Regions from separate parts of the Enterobacter sp. R4-368 genome, predicted to be linked through region 3. Evidence: predicted binding sites of a transcription regulator. Region 3 holds the regulator's gene; each other region holds the start of a gene.
The links. The regulator PhoB, encoded in region 3, activates phosphate uptake and scavenging genes when phosphate is short. The targets are predictions, from matches to a motif close to CTGTCATAAAACTGNCNNAT.
Positions count from the first base shown of each region.

Region 1 (3,977 bases), 2.3 Mb from region 3:
CGTATTCGACATATTCATGCGTAGCGGGAGATCCTGTATGACCATCGAATAAAAGCCCCTGGTTTTTACGCAGGGGCCGAAGAATCGATGCGGCGAAGGATTAGCGTGCGGTAACCAGTTCGCGTTTCATCTCGATAATCTGCTTAAAGTCATCCACGCTGCCCGGGCCGATATGCTGCGTACCGCCCATCGCTTTCACGAAGCAGGCGTGGTTATCGGTATCGAGTTTTTTAACTGCGGTAATCACTTTGGCTTTGAAATCCGCCGGCAGGCTGTTGCTCACCAGAATCGGGCCGTTTGGGATCAGCGGCGATTCCCAGATGATGCGGATCTCTTTCATCAGGTTCGGGTGATCCATGCGGATCAGACGGTTAAACGCCCCGACGCTGTAGCCTGAGTTGTAATCGCCGACCATCGAGGTCCAGGTGACAGCGCCCGCGAACTGGCCGTTCAGCACGCCGAGGATATCTTGCTCGTGACCACCGGAGAAGGTGACGCTGGAGAAGTAGTTGTTGTATTTATTGTCCGCGTTACCGCCAAACTTCTGTTTGAAGGCGTAGTTCGGGATCAGGTAACCGGAAGTGGAATCCGGATCGGCGAAGCCAAACGCTTTACCTTTCAGATCTTCCAGTTTTTTGTACGGGCTGTCGGCTTTCACGATCACCACCGAGTGGTAACCGCGCGATTGATCTTTGTCATCCACCGCGATCCCGACGATATCCACGGCTTTCGGGTTATTGATATACACGGATGCGTAAGAGGAGGGGGACATGCTCAGCACCACGTCGACTTTTCCGCCCAACAGACCCTGAATCACGCCCGAATAATCAGACGAATTGCGCAGCTTGGTATCCACGCTGAGCTCTTTATCCAGAAACTCTTTCACGCACTGGTTATCACCAATTTGTTGGGTTGCGTTCTGGCCGCCCAAAATCCCCAGATTTAATTCCTTCGGCTGCTCCGCGGCAGCCGCCTGCCATGCCAGCAGAAGACCTGTCATCAATGCCGATAAACGTAATGCGCCAGAAATATGCTTTTTCATTGTCATTGCCTGTGTCGTCTCATTGGAAGGAATAATTAATGCAATTGACTGATTTCATCGCCGTACAGCACCTGCAGCACGTCCTGCGTTAACCGGGAGGGATGATCGTCAAAAATGATCCGTCCCTGGGAAACGCCGATAACGCGGGTGCAATACTCTTTCACCAGCTCCACGGAGTGCAGGTTCACCATCACACTGATGCCTTGTTCGCTCACTTCGCGTAATACGCCCATGATGCGCTGGGTATTTTTCGGATCCAGCGAAGCGACAGGTTCGTCCGCCAGTAAAAGAGAGGGGTTTTGGATCAACGCGCGGCAAATGGCGACACGCTGCATCTGACCGCCGGAAAGCGTTTCCGCCCGCTGTAAGGCATGCGGCAGCATGTTCAGCCACTCCAGCAAAGCGATTGCTCTGGCGCGGTCTTCATCGGTAAAGACTTTAAACAGGGATTTCAGCGTCGACGTCTGGCTCAGCCTGCCGAGCAGCACATTGGTCAGCACGTCGAGGCGCGGCACCAGGCAGAAGTCCTGGAAAATCATGCCGCACTGGCTGCGCCACTGATTAAGCGCACGACCTTTCAGATGGGTGACATCGCGCGGCGTACCCACTTCCGGGAAACTTAAAATTTCGCCAGAGGTGGCGCTGTGCGTGCCGTTTAGTACATGCAGCAACGTGGATTTCCCTGCGCCGGAGCGTCCAATCACGCCGACCATCTCACCGCTGTGCAGATCTAAACTGATGTCGTGCAGCACGGTCTGGTGCGCGTTATAGGCTTTACGCAAGTTCTTCACGCTCAGCACCTTTTGCTTCGGCACCGTGTTTAATTGATGCAGAGACGAATAGTGGTCTTCAGAGATTTCTGCCAACGCGCTGTTCATAAGTCTTCCGGTTTTTTCATTAAACTGGCGACCATTAAGAGCACGGGTGATGATCGTTTTATGACGAAAAAGCGAACAAATAATGAACACGGAAGTTTGGCTTTCGAAAGGGCGTGCGAGCGTGCGTCGATTTCGTTATCCTGCCCGCCGCACCACAGGTGCTACGTCAGGCAGTGGGACACACAGCGACGGAGAAAATAAATGGCGTTTACAATGTCTTATTTCGTTTTTATCTTCATTGTCGCCCTGGCGGCGTTTCTGCTTTATTACGCGCTGCGCTGGGTTCGCCAGCTCTTTATCGAAGCCCATGTGATGAAACACGGTATCGGTGCGAATGCGGATATTATTGCCCTTAAACGCACCAACTGGATGGACAGGCGCTCTGTCTATTGTGAACTGGTGTTGCGCTTCAGAACCCGCGAGGGGCAACTGGTGCAGGCGAGCGTGTTTCAGTTCCTGGATAGCCGTGAAATTGTGCGGTTTGCCGAGGGCAACGGCACGACCGTGAAGTACGATCCGCAAAATCCGCAGCACATTATCTTATATGACCGCCCGTTAATTTTAGGGGATTAATCCCCGCCATTCCCTTCGCCGCAAGGGATGTCCTTCCACCGACTTTTCGCCTGAGATTCGCGCCATTTTCCCTTTCCAGCCAGCGCGTTAACCCGCGTTATGCCCGCACACTGCAACAGCATGAATTTTAATCCCGCCAGCGTCACAAAACCTGGAAAAAACAAGCCACTGCGTTGCAGCGGGTGAAATGCACGCTATATGTTAAATTTGTGTTTAAAAAATGATACCAAAGGGGTTTGTTCATGGATAAGAAATTCACTGTTCTGGCCGTGGCGCTGGCGGCGCTGTTTTCCGGCGCTGCGCTGGCTGCCGTGCCTCAGGGGTACCCGGCGGATTACCAGAAAATCGTAGACGCCGGAACCAAAGAAGGCAAAGTTGTTATTTATTCCACTACCGATACCAAAGCCGCAGGCCCGCTGATCAAGGGATTCGAGGCGCAGTATCCGGGCATAAAAGTGGAATATAACGATATGAACAGTACCGAACTGTACAACCGTTATCTTAGCGAACAGGCTTCCGGCGGCGGCAGTGGCGATGTGGTCTGGAGTTCCTCTATGGATACCGCGCTGAAGCTGGCCACCGACTATGCGGCTGAATACGCGTCGCCCGAGCTGGATAAACTGCCCAAGTGGGCGGTCTGGGAGAAAAAAGCCTATGGCACCACCTATGAGCCGGTGATCTTTATCTATAACAAACGCCTGATCCCGGCGGGCGACGTACCGGATTCGCACACCGCGCTTGGCAAACTTATCGCCAGCCAGACCGACAAATTCAAAAATAAAGTCACCACCTACGATATCGAAAAATCGGGGCTTGGTTTTATGCTCGCGGTTGAAGACAGCAAGCACGACAAAGACTATTTCACCCATCTGGCGGATGTGGCGAAGGGCGGTTTAACCGTGCAATCCTCCACCGGCACGATGATGGAGCGCGTCTCTTCCGGCGAAAATCTGATTGGCTACAACATTCTGGGCTCCTACGCCGAAGCGCGCGCGAAGGGGGATAACTCGCTGGGCATCTCCTACCCGAAAGATTACGTGCTGGTGCTGTCGCGCGTGTCGTTTATCAGCGCTGAAGCAGAGCACAGCAACGCCGCGAAACTGTGGTTTGACTATGTGCTGTCGGAAAAAGGGCAGAGCATTCTCGCTAACCAGGCGGATATCCCCTCGCTGCGTAACGATATTGAAGGCAAAAACGACATCGATGGCATGACCAAACAGCTGGGCGACGCACTGAAGCCGATTGCGGTGGATGAGTCGCTGCTGGAGTATCTGGAGCCGAAAAAACGTCTGGAATTTATTAAACAATGGCGCGCTGCTGCCGCTAAATAACGCCCTGACCGGTTGTGCGCCGGTTTTGCGCACAACCCTTTTCTCAGCCAGCGGGTTGGCGTGAGGTTCCTGACCAAAGGGAAGATGTATGAATAGTGTGCGCAGAAAATGGCAGGGGTTGCCGCGCGGCGTCATTGTGTTAATTACCGCGCT
Region 1 covers NC_021500.1:1,819,289-1,823,265, reverse strand. The annotation lists gene phnE (phosphonate ABC transporter, permease protein PhnE) at 1-18, opposite strand, end outside; gene phnD (phosphonate ABC transporter substrate-binding protein) at 101-1,042, opposite strand; gene phnC (phosphonate ABC transporter ATP-binding protein) at 1,078-1,920, opposite strand; gene H650_RS08530 (DUF3592 domain-containing protein) at 2,134-2,493, shown strand; gene H650_RS08525 (ABC transporter substrate-binding protein) at 2,736-3,824, shown strand; gene H650_RS08520 (ABC transporter permease) at 3,913-3,977, shown strand, end outside.
Region 1: a site for PhoB is predicted at 1,968-1,987, ahead of phnC (phosphonate ABC transporter ATP-binding protein). Genes of this name have one in related genera too.

Region 2 (3,977 bases), 2.3 Mb from region 3:
CGATGGCGTAGTAGCGCCCGTCTTTACGCGCGCGCTGTGGGAAGCGCTCCGCGACATCCGTCACGCGGTCGAGATAGTGATCATGCAGAACGACCAACTGGTCGTCTTTGGTCATCACCAGATCCTGTTCCAGGAAATCCGCGCCCTGCGCATAGGCCATCGCTTTCGCCGGTAAGGTATGTTCCGGCAGATAACCGCTGGCGCCACGATGGGCGATAACGATTTTATCGGCGGCCAGCGCCTGGCTGGTTAACGCGCCTGCCAGCAGCAGGCTTGACGTCATACGGGTGAAAGTGGTTTTCATCAGTGCTCCCTGTTAGCTACGACGCGCCAGCACGTCGGCATGGTGACGTTTCTCGCCAATCATCACGATAACCAGCAGTAAAACCGCCAGAATGCTGCCGCCAATCATCACTATAAAGCCGCCATCCCAGCCGAAGAAATCAACGGTATAGCCAACAATGGCGCTGGCGGCGACAGAACCGCCAAGATAGCCAAACAAGCCGGTAAAGCCCGCCGCCGTACCCGCCGCTTTTTTCGGTGCCAGCTCCAGCGCATGCAGACCAATCAACATCACCGGGCCATAAATCAGGAAGCCGATGATGATCATACAAGCCATATCCACGGTCGGGTTACCCGCCGGGTTCAACCAGTAAACGATAGTCGCAATGGTCACCAGCGTCATAAAGAACACGCCCGTTGCACCGCGATTACCGCGGAAGACTTTATCCGACATCCAGCCACACAGCAGCGTGCCGGGAATACCCGCATATTCATAGAAGAAATAGGCCCACGAGGATTTATCCAGCGCGAAGTGTTTCACCTCTTTCAGGTAAGTCGGCGACCAGTCGAGAATGCCGTAGCGCAGCAGGTAAACAAAAACGTTCGCGACCGCGATATACCACAACAGTTTGTTCGGCAGGATGTACTGCATGAAAATCTGTTTGGCGGACAACTCTTCTTCGTGCTTGTCGCTGTAATCATCCGGGTAGTCGTTTTTGTACTCTTCAATCGGCGGTAAGCCGCAGGATTGTGGCGTATCGCGCATCAGTGCGAACGCAAGAATCGCCACCAGAATCGCGCCAAACGCGGGCATATATAACGCCGCGTGCCAGTCGTTAAACCATGCCATCCCCAGCAGGAACAGCAGCGGAGGAATGCCACCACCGACGTTATGCGCACAGTTCCACACCGACACAATGCCGCCGCGCTCTTTTTGCGACCACCAGTGCACCATAGTGCGCCCACACGGCGGCCAGCCCATCCCCTGGAACCAGCCGCACAGGAACAGCAGCACAAACATGACCATGATGCTGGATGTGGCCCACGGCACGAAGCCCATAACCAGCATCACCGCCGCCGCCAGAATTAAGCCGGCGGGCAGGAAAACGCGCGGATTCGAGCGATCCGACACCGAACCCATAATAAATTTCGAAAAACCGTAGGCAATGGAGATCCCGGACAGCGCAAACCCCAGATCGCCACGGGAAAAGCCCTGTTCGACTAAATACGGCATCGCCAGCGCAAAGTTCTTACGCACCAGATAGTAGGCGGCATAACCGAAGAAGATCCCGAGGAAAATCTGCCAGCGCAACCGCCGGTACAGCGGGTCGATTTGCGCATCGGGCAGACGCGATTGATGGGGGGCAGGTCTAAAAATACTCAACATAGCGGCCTCCGTGGCGCGGTAAGACTCATATCTTTCATTAATGAGTGAAAACGAACATAACCAGAGTTATTCGCGGCGGATTGTAGTGAAAGTTTTAACCAGAGAGAATGAGTTGTCGCAGATATTGTTACAGAAATATGACAAACATCTAACTTCACGCAAGAAAGCGCGTTTCACTTTCGTTTTTTGCTCGAATATGCGCGATATCAAACAAACCACAATCATAGTATGGCTAAATGGTTGCTAAGGAACGTCGACCAGAAGGACGCGAACATGCGCAACTCCAGTGACTACGATGTGATTATTATCGGCGGCGGCGCGACCGGCGCAGGCATCGCCCGCGACTGCGCCCTGCGCGGCTTGCGCGTGGTGCTGCTTGAACGCCACGATATCGCCACCGGCGCGACCGGCCGTAACCATGGCTTACTGCACAGCGGTGCGCGTTACGCGGTGACCGATAACGAATCAGCACGTGAATGTATTGCCGAAAACCAGATCCTCAAACGCATCGCCCGCCACTGTATCGAACCGACAGACGGCCTGTTTATCACCCTGCCGGAAGATGATCTGGTCTATCAAAGCCAGTTTATTGACGCCTGTCTGCAAGCGGGGATCCCGGCGCAGGCCATCTCACCGCAGGAAGCGCTGCGCATGGAGCCAAGCGTCAACCCGGCGCTGATCGGCGCGGTGCGCGTACCGGACGGCACGGTGGACCCTTTCCGTCTCACCGCCAGCAATATGCTGGACGCGCGCGAGCATGGCGCCAAAATCCTCACCGGACATGAAGTGTGTGGCCTGATCCGCCATGGTGATACGGTGAGCGGTGTGCGGCTTTATCATCCCGCCAGCGGCGAAACACAGGAGTTACATGCGCCTGTGGTGGTCAACGCCGCCGGGATTTGGGGCCAGCGTATCGCTGAATATGCCGATCTGAGCATCCGCATGTTCCCCGCGAAAGGCGCGCTGCTGATCCTCGATCACCGTATTAACCAGCACGTCATCAACCGCTGCCGCAAACCCGCCGACGCCGATATTCTGGTACCTGGCGACACGATTTCACTGATTGGCACCACCTCGACGCATATTGATTACGCCGATATCGATAACCTGCGCGTCACGCCTGACGAAGTGGATATTCTGCTGCGTGAAGGGGAAAAACTGGCACCGGTGATGGCGAAAACGCGCATTCTGCGTGCTTATGCCGGTGTGCGACCGCTAGTTGCCAGCGATGATGATCCGAGCGGGCGCAACGTCAGCCGGGGAATTGTGTTGCTGGACCACGCGCAGCGCGACGGACTGGAAGGGTTTATCACTATTACCGGCGGCAAGCTGATGACTTACCGGCTGATGGCCGAATGGGCAACGGATGCCGTGTGTCGCAAGCTCAATCATCATGCTCCTTGCACCACCGCCACCGCGCCGCTGCCTGGCTCACGTGAGCCGACAGAACAGGCGCTCAAAAAAATCATTTCTCTGCCGACGCCGCTCCGCGGTTCGGCGGTCTATCGCCATGGCGATCGCACGCCAGCCTGGCTTGGTAGTGACAGACATAACCGCAGCCTGGTCTGTGAATGTGAAGCCGTCACCGCCGGGGAAGTGCAGTACGCCGTCGAAAACCTCAATGTCCACTCGCTGCTGGATTTGCGCCGCCGCACACGCGTCGGGATGGGCACCTGCCAGGGCGAGCTATGCGCCTGTCGCGCTGCCGGGTTGCTTAACCGCATGCATGTCACGACCGAAAGTGAATCTTTGCATCAACTGGCCGGTTTTCTTAATGAACGCTGGAAAGGCGTTAAACCCGTTGCCTGGGGCGATGCGCTGCGTGAAAGCGAATTCACACGCTGGGTTTATCAGGGGTTGTGCGGTCTGGAAAAGGAGGCGGAAGATGAGATTTGATACGGTCATTATCGGGGGCGGGCTGGCCGGTTTAGTCTGCGGGATCCGTCTTGCGCAGAGCGGCCAGCGCTGCGCCATTGTCAGCCGCGGACAGAGTGCTCTGAGCTTCTCTTCCGGCTCGCTGGATTTGCTTTCACACTTACCCGACGGCCAGCCCATCGATACGCTTGATAGCGCCATCGCGCACCTCCAACAGCACCATGCCAGTCACCCTTATGCCCGACTCGGCGCAGACCAGGTTCGCCACTATGCACACCAGGCGCAAACGCTGCTGGCAGATTGCGGCCTGGCATTACAGGGCGATGTTGATACGCCGCACCAGCGCGTAACACCGCTTGGCACATTCCGCACCGCCTGGCTTAGCCCGCAGGAAGTGCCGGTAAAAACAGAAACCCACCAGCACACTGGCGTG
Region 2 covers NC_021500.1:1,364,693-1,368,669, forward strand. The annotation lists gene glpQ (glycerophosphodiester phosphodiesterase) at 1-304, opposite strand, end outside; gene glpT (glycerol-3-phosphate transporter) at 317-1,669, opposite strand; gene glpA (anaerobic glycerol-3-phosphate dehydrogenase subunit A) at 1,943-3,565, shown strand; gene glpB (glycerol-3-phosphate dehydrogenase subunit GlpB) at 3,555-3,977, shown strand, end outside.
Region 2: a site for PhoB is predicted at 1,794-1,813, ahead of glpT (glycerol-3-phosphate transporter). Genes of this name have one in related genera too.

Region 3 (3,977 bases):
CAGGCAGATAGCGTCGAGCAGCGTGGTTTTCCCCGCGCCCGTCGCGCCGGTAATGGCGAATAAACCGTTACTGGCAAACGGCTCTTCGGTGAAGTCTATTTTCCACTCGCCTTTAAGCGAGTTCAGGTTTTTTAGCCGCAGGCTCAGGATTTTCATGCTTCATTCTCCTCATCCAACGCCTGGCGCGCTTCGCTAAACAACGTGTGTAACCGTGCATTTTGTGTGTCGTCGAGTTCTGCCAGCGCAAGGCGGCGGGCGAACACCTCTTCCACTTTTAATTCGTTTAAGGTTTCGCGTAACTCGCCGGAAAGAATTCGTTCGCGCTGCTCGCGGCTGCGGCGCACCAGCAGCACTTCGACCGGCAAATCTTCGGTTACCAGCTGGATTTTGCGTTGCATATCCGCCAGATATTCATGGCTTTCGATTTCAATATCCAGCCAGACGGGTGGCTCTGCGGGGGCATTGAGCCACTGTTCTAACTGACGGCAGATTTCAGCGAAATCGCCTTTGATCACCGCTAACGGTTGGGTTGCCGGCACCTCCAGCGCCGTGACATCGGCGAGCTTACCTTCGGCGAATGTCACCAGATTGACGCTTTTGCTTTTCCCGGTTTCATCAAAGCTCAACGCAATGGGCGAACCGCAGTAACGGATGTGCTCAAGGCCGCCAATCTTCTGCGCGCGATGAATATGGCCGAGTGCGAGATAATCCACAGGGGGAAAATTTTGTGCAGGGAAGGCGTCTAACGTGCCGATATAAATATCACGCACCGCGTCACTTTTACTGGCACCCACCGTGGTTAAATGGCCGCTGGCGATAATCGGCAGTGGTTTGTCACCGCGCAGTTCACAGGCCTCAGTAAATTGTTGTTGATAGTAATCGGTGATCGCCGCCAGTAAATGCTGCTGTTTTTGTTGCCCGGAAAGCCCCGCCTGGCTAACGGTAATGTCGCGCGGGCGTAAAAACGGCACCGGGCAAAATACCGCGCCGGGTTCGCCATCGCGGCGTTTTAGCAGGAATGGTCTGGTACCTGCACTGGCCACCACGGTGGTTTTCAGGTAAGCGAGGATCTCTTTTGATTCATTCAGCGTGGCCACGGAATCGTGGTTTCCCGCCAGCACGATAAGCTGGCAGCCCGTCTGCTGGAGTTTGACCACAAAGCGGTTGTAAAGCTCGCGGGCGTAGCTTGGCGGGGAACCGGTATCAAAAATATCGCCTGCGACAATAATGGCATCCACCTGATGCGTTTCGGCGGCGGCGAGCAGCCAGTCGAGAAAAGCGTCATGTTCGGCGGCGCGGTTTTTACTGTAGAAGTTTTGACCCAGATGCCAGTCTGAAGTGTGAATGATGCGCATAGCGGTTCCATGGCGAAAAAGCGTAAAGCAGATTATAAACATTAAGCAGATGAGGGACATAACCGAACGCAAATTTGCGTTGTCACACGGCCACCGGGCGGGTCATATAGCGGTCATCTTATTCATAAATCTGTCATAAAACTGACGCATAATGGCGCCGCTACATATACTGACGACTTAATTAAAACAGGGCGAATTATGGCGAGACGAATTCTGGTCGTAGAAGATGAAGCACCAATCCGTGAAATGGTGTGCTTCGTGCTCGAGCAAAATGGTTTTCAACCGGTGGAAGCTGAAGATTATGACAGCGCGGTGAACCAACTTAACGAACCCTGGCCCGACCTGGTTTTACTGGACTGGATGCTGCCTGGCGGTTCTGGCATTCAGTTTATTAAACATCTTAAACGCGAAGCGATGACCCGTGATATTCCGGTGATGATGCTGACCGCGCGCGGGGAGGAAGAGGATCGCGTTCGCGGTCTGGAAACGGGGGCGGACGATTACATTACCAAGCCATTTTCACCGAAAGAGCTGGTCGCGCGTATTAAAGCCGTGATGCGCCGTATTTCACCGATGGCGGTGGAAGAGGTGATTGAAATGCAGGGGCTGAGCCTCGATCCTTCCTCACACCGCGTGATGACCGGTGAAAATCCGCTGGATATGGGACCGACAGAGTTTAAACTCTTACACTTCTTTATGACTCACCCGGAACGTGTTTATAGCCGCGAACAGCTGCTGAACCACGTATGGGGAACCAACGTTTACGTTGAAGACAGAACCGTGGACGTGCATATTCGCCGTCTGCGCAAAGCGCTGGAACACAGCGGCCACGATCGTATGGTGCAAACAGTGCGCGGCACGGGATATCGTTTTTCGACCCGTTTCTGAAATTTGACAGGAGTGTGACGCGTGCTGGAACGGCTGTCATGGAAAAGGCTGGTGCTGGAGCTCCTCCTTTGTTGTATCCCCGCCTTTATTCTCGGCGCGATTTTCGGTTACCTGCCCTGGTTTTTGTTCGCCGCGGTAACCGGGTTGCTGATCTGGCATTTCTGGAATTTACTGCGTCTTTCCTGGTGGTTATGGGTCGATAAAAGCATGACGCCGCCGCCGGGAACCGGCAGCTGGGAGCCGCTACTTTACGGGCTACACCAGATGCAGATGCGTAACAAAAAGCGCCGCCGCGAACTGGGAAATTTGATCAAACGCTTTCGCAGCGGTGCGGAATCGCTGCCGGATGCGGTGATCCTCACCACGGAAGAAGGGGCGATTTTCTGGTGTAACGGTCTCGCGCAGCAGATGCTGGGGCTGCGCTGGCCGGACGATAATGGCCAGAATATCCTTAACTTACTGCGCTACCCCGAATTTACGAAATACATCAGGAACCAGGAGTTTGGCCGACCTCTGCACCTGGTACTAAATAATGGGCGGCATCTTGAGATTCGCGTCATGCCCTACAGCGAGCAACAACTGCTGATGGTGGCGCGCGATGTGACGCAAATGCACCAGCTGGAAGGCGCGCGGCGTAACTTTTTCGCTAACGTCAGTCATGAACTGCGCACCCCGTTAACGGTGCTGCAGGGCTACCTGGAAATGATGCAGGAGCAAACGCTGGAAGGGGCGCCGCGCGAAAAAGCGTTGCACACCATGCGTGAACAAACGTCGCGGATGGAAGGGCTGGTGCGTCAGCTACTCACGCTGTCGAAAATCGAAGCCGCACCGACGCTACCCCCTAACGAGACCATTGATGTACCGATGATGCTGCGGGTTGTCGAACGGGAAGCGCAAACCCTCAGCCAGCAAAAACACACGTTCACGTTTGACGTGGATAACACGCTCAAAGTGCTCGGGAACGAGGAGCAGCTGCGTAGCGCAATTTCTAATCTGGTGTATAACGCCGTCAACCACACGCCAGCGGGCACACACGTTATTGTGCGCTGGCAGCATGTACCGCAGGGCGCTGAATTTAGCGTGGAAGATAACGGACCGGGCATTGCCGCAGAACATATTCCGCGCCTGACCGAACGTTTCTACCGGGTGGATAAAGCCCGCTCGCGGCAAACTGGCGGCAGCGGTCTTGGATTGGCGATTGTCAAACACGCGGTAAATCACCACGAAAGCCGCCTTGATATCGTCAGCGAGCCGGGCAAGGGCACCCGCTTTAGCTTTGTCCTGCCGGAACGTCTGGTTGCCAAAAAAGCCGCTTCCTGAAGGCGCTGTCAGCATATCTTTCCAGCGGCCTGCGAAAACAGGCCGCTTTCCCGCACCGTCTACCACAGCTGAAACGTATTTTGTACGTCTGCTGCTTTTTTGTTCGCATGATCAGCCATGTGTTTTTCCTATAAATGGAGTATTTGACTGCTTGTTTTTTGCAATGCAGCATAAACATCTGGTTTTGCGATCCCACCTTGCCTTTAAACGTTATAAGCGTTTAAATTGCGCCCCATACATTGTCAGACCGACTGTGTTTGCGTGGTAAATCGAAAAACTATTCTTCGCCACGTTGTACATAAAGCATTTCCCGCTGATTTTTCACGCAATTGGCGTTTTATTGTTCGGTCGGGAAAGGCCAATAATTCATCACTTTACGACACCACATCCACAGGCAGTAAAACTTATGACCCA
Region 3 covers NC_021500.1:4,127,409-4,131,385, forward strand. The annotation lists gene sbcC (exonuclease subunit SbcC) at 1-156, opposite strand, end outside; gene sbcD (exonuclease subunit SbcD) at 153-1,355, opposite strand; gene phoB (phosphate response regulator transcription factor PhoB) at 1,554-2,243, shown strand; gene phoR (phosphate regulon sensor histidine kinase PhoR) at 2,265-3,563, shown strand; gene brnQ (branched-chain amino acid transporter carrier protein BrnQ) at 3,970-3,977, shown strand, end outside.

Region 4 (3,977 bases), 490 kb from region 3:
CTGGCGGTTTCTGCAGGTTCCGCAGTAGCAGCTACTTCAACCGTAACTGGCGGTTACGCTCAGAGCGACGCTCAGGGTATTGCTAACAAAACTAACGGTTTCAACCTGAAATATCGCTACGAGCAGGACAACAACCCGCTGGGTGTTATCGGTTCCTTTACTTACACTGAAAAAGATCGCACCGAAAGCAGCGTTTATAACAAAGCGCAATACTATGGCATCACCGCAGGTCCGGCTTACCGCATCAACGACTGGGCGAGCATCTACGGTGTTGTGGGTGTAGGTTACGGTAAATTCCAGCAGACTGTAGACACCGCTAAAGTGTCTGATACCAGCGACTACGGTTTCTCTTACGGTGCTGGTCTGCAGTTCAACCCGATGGAAAACGTTGCTCTGGACTTCTCCTACGAGCAGAGCCGCATTCGTAACGTAGACGTTGGCACCTGGATTGCCGGCGTTGGTTACCGCTTCTAATCGCTTCGGCGATAATAAAAAATCCGCCCACTGGGCGGATTTTTTTTATCTGCAATCTGCTTCAGAAATTACCGCTTACTGCGCGTATCGAAGAGATCCGTGCCGAGATGGTTATAGTCAACTTTCTGTAACTTAAAGTTGGTAATGTACGCTGGCCCGGCTTTTTGCTCGGACATAAAACGGTAAGGATTTTTAATCTGCTCTGCGCTGATCCCCGTCCACTGCGAAAAGAAACTCAAAAAGTCGTTCGCTGAACGGCGCGCTTTAATTACCCGATGTTTGGTATCGTCGCTGGAAAGCACCATAAATGGCACCTGGAAGTCCTGCTGAAAAGTATCGGCGTGCGCCAGGTACTGCACCTCTTTTCCGCGTTCTTTAATCGCCAGTCCGTGATCCGAGAAGTAAACCATCGAAAAACTTTCGCCGGTATTAACCAGTTGCGAATACATTTTCCCGAGGAAATCATCGGTCTGCGTGATGGAATAGAGGTAGCAGGAAGTCTCTTTTGACTGCACAAACTCATTGTACTTGCCGCCGGTGCGATCGCAGGCCTGCGGGTGCGAGCCCATCAAATGCAGCACAATCAGCTGCGGCTGGGTACGTTTTGTGCTCAGGACCTGATTGGTCAGTTTTAACAGATCTTCGTCGCGGGTGTTTTTATCTGCTTCGAAGTCACCACGTTTCAAAAACTGCACTTCATCGGCACGCTTAGCGATACTGGCGATGGCGGTGTCGTACTCGCCAATTTGCCCCTGATTAGAAAACCACCAGGTCTGGAAACCGGCACGGTTCGCCAGCGTGACAAAATTATCCTGATACTGCGGTTTGTCATCCACCACGCGGTTTAACGTCAGACCAAGGGATTTTTGTGTTGAACCGCTCGCGGAGATGTAATCCGTAAACAGCGTGCCGTTCACCTGGCTGGCAAACGGAGTGTTATTCCAGTGGCCGCCAAAGGCGCCCAGCGCGTCACGACGTGCGCTTTCGCCAATCACTACCACGTAAGTATGGTATTTCGGTTTTACCGCCAGCACAGTCCAGGTGTCTTTCACACTCGCGAGCGCGGCCATATTTTTCTGTTCTTCTTTAACAACATAGTAGTTGAACGCCACATCGCGCACGAAACGCAACACCGGAACACCGGTATCAATGATCCTGAATTCGTAACCTTTGAAATGGTTTTGCACCGGGCCAATAAAATAAGACGCGATGCACACAATCGTGCCCAGCGTGTCCCATTTCAGCCACGGCGTGGATCGCACGATTATCCGACGGCGCAGCGAAATAACGCCCAGCGCAAAAATGAATACGCCGATAGCGTAGTGATACCACGGGAAGATAGTCAGAATTTCCGTCGACTCTTCCATATTGGTCGACAGCAGCGCCAGCAGCGTGTTGAAGTTTGGTGCGCCATATGCCCGACCAAAGGGGAAATAACAGGCGGCAACCAGCGAGATAATCCCGATAACGGTTTTCTGCGCGCGAGGCGCATGACGCCAGAGGATCAGTAGCGCGCAGGTTAAAAGAACCGCATACATCACGCTAAATTCATAACCCAGAGCGAAGTTAATCAACATCGATTGTAAAAAGTAGAAACCCGTCCACGGGTTGAGCGTCTGGCTGCGAAAGGCAACGGATTCTTTAAGGATTAAGCTCATAGATTACTGTCATGAAAACGCCATGTGCTCACCCTGGCGTTAAGGGTCAAAACCTGCCGGACAGTGCGTGTGAAGAGGGGAGGGGGTCCGCATCTGCGAGCCGCAATTTGTGCAGGGCAGCGCAAAGATAGAGCGAGGCGCGTCGAAGGTCAACAGGGGCTAAGCGGTTGTTTTGAGAGAATGATTGCAAATCCAGCAAAAATACGCTGATTTTTAGACGAATTGGCCAGTATGACGGGGGATTGTGACAGAAAAATGAAGCGGCGTACCGCGACGCCGCATTAGTGAGAAGGTTTGTCGGAGCCCTGCTGAGGTTTGCCGGTAATGATATCGGACAACATATTCAGCAGCATTAAACGGACTTTAAAGGGAGAGTGACTAAACACGCGCATACACCTCTTGAACTCATTCATCGTTACCTCCTGCCATTTTCATGCCCTTCGTTCCATGAAGGGTGAACGCATTACATACAGATATAGCACAGGCTATGTTCTATAGCTATGGCTAAGACGTTAATTTTTTGTGCTGATTCACGGATGGTTTACAATGGCGCTTCTCTTATATGATGCTGCACAGGTGTCACACCTTCAGAGGAAGCACAATGAACCGTCGCGCAGGTAAGCAAACAATAAAAAAAGTGACGCTGGTAAATGTAGAAGAGCACGTTGAAGGCTTTCGTCAGGTGCGCGAAGCACATCGTCGCGAACTGATTGATGACTATGTTGAACTGATTTCGGATTTGATCCGCGAAGTAGGCGAAGCCCGCCAGGTGGATATGGCCGCCCGCCTTGGTGTTTCTCAACCGACGGTTGCGAAAATGTTAAAAAGACTGGCAACGGTGGGCTTGATTGAACAGATTCCCTGGCGCGGCGTTTTTTTGACTGCGGAAGGTGAGAGGCTGGCGCAGGAGAGCCGCGAGCGTCACCAAATTGTGGAAAGCTTCTTATTGGTACTGGGTGTCAGTCCTGAAATCGCGCGACGCGACGCCGAAGGTATGGAACATCACGTCAGCGAGGAAACGCTGGAGTGTTTCCGTCGCTTCACCCTGCAACATGAGCAACCTCCTGAATGAGTATGCCGTTCTTCCGCGCCCTGGCGCGCGACCGTTTCCTGCATCTGTTACTGCTTATTGGTTTTGCATTGTGCTTTTTTGCCCCGTTTGCGCCGAAAACCTGGCCGGGTGCGATCGACTGGCACACCATTATTACCCTCAGCGGCCTGATGCTGCTGACCAAAGGGGTTGAGCTGAGCGGTTATTTTGATGTGATTGGGCGGCGTATGGTGCGTCGTTTTCATCATCAGCGTCGGCTGGCGATGTTTATGGTGCTGGCTGCAGCGCTCCTCTCCACCTTTCTCACCAATGATGTGGCGCTGTTTATTGTGGTACCGCTGACCATCACGCTGAAGAAACTGTGCGAAATCCCGGTTAACCGGCTGATCATTTTTGAAGCGCTGGCGGTAAATGCCGGGTCGTTATTAACGCCTATCGGAAACCCACAAAACATTCTTATCTGGGGACGCTCTGGCCTCTCTTTCCTGGCGTTCATCTGGCAGATGGCGCCGCTGGCGCTGGCAATGATGGTTACGCTCTTGGTGTTGTGCTGGTTCTGTTTTCCGAAAAAGGCGCTTAACTACCATAGCGGCGTACAAACGCCGGACTGGCAACCCCGTCTGGTGTGGAGCTGCCTGGGTTTCTACTTAATCTTTATTACCGCGCTGGAGTTGAAACAGGAGTTGTGGGGGCTGGCAATTGTCGCCATCGGGTTCTTGCTACTGGCGCGGCGGGTAGTGCTGAGTGTGGACTGGACGCTGCTGCTGGTGTTTATCGCCATGTTTATTGATGTC
Region 4 covers NC_021500.1:4,615,121-4,619,097, forward strand. The annotation lists gene ompX (outer membrane protein OmpX) at 1-474, shown strand, start outside; gene H650_RS21560 (phosphoethanolamine transferase) at 543-2,132, opposite strand; gene mntS (manganase accumulation protein MntS) at 2,414-2,545, opposite strand; gene mntR (manganese-binding transcriptional regulator MntR) at 2,734-3,204, shown strand; gene H650_RS21575 (anion transporter) at 3,201-3,977, shown strand, end outside.
Region 4: a site for PhoB is predicted at 2,139-2,158, ahead of H650_RS21560 (phosphoethanolamine transferase). Genes of this name have one in related genera too.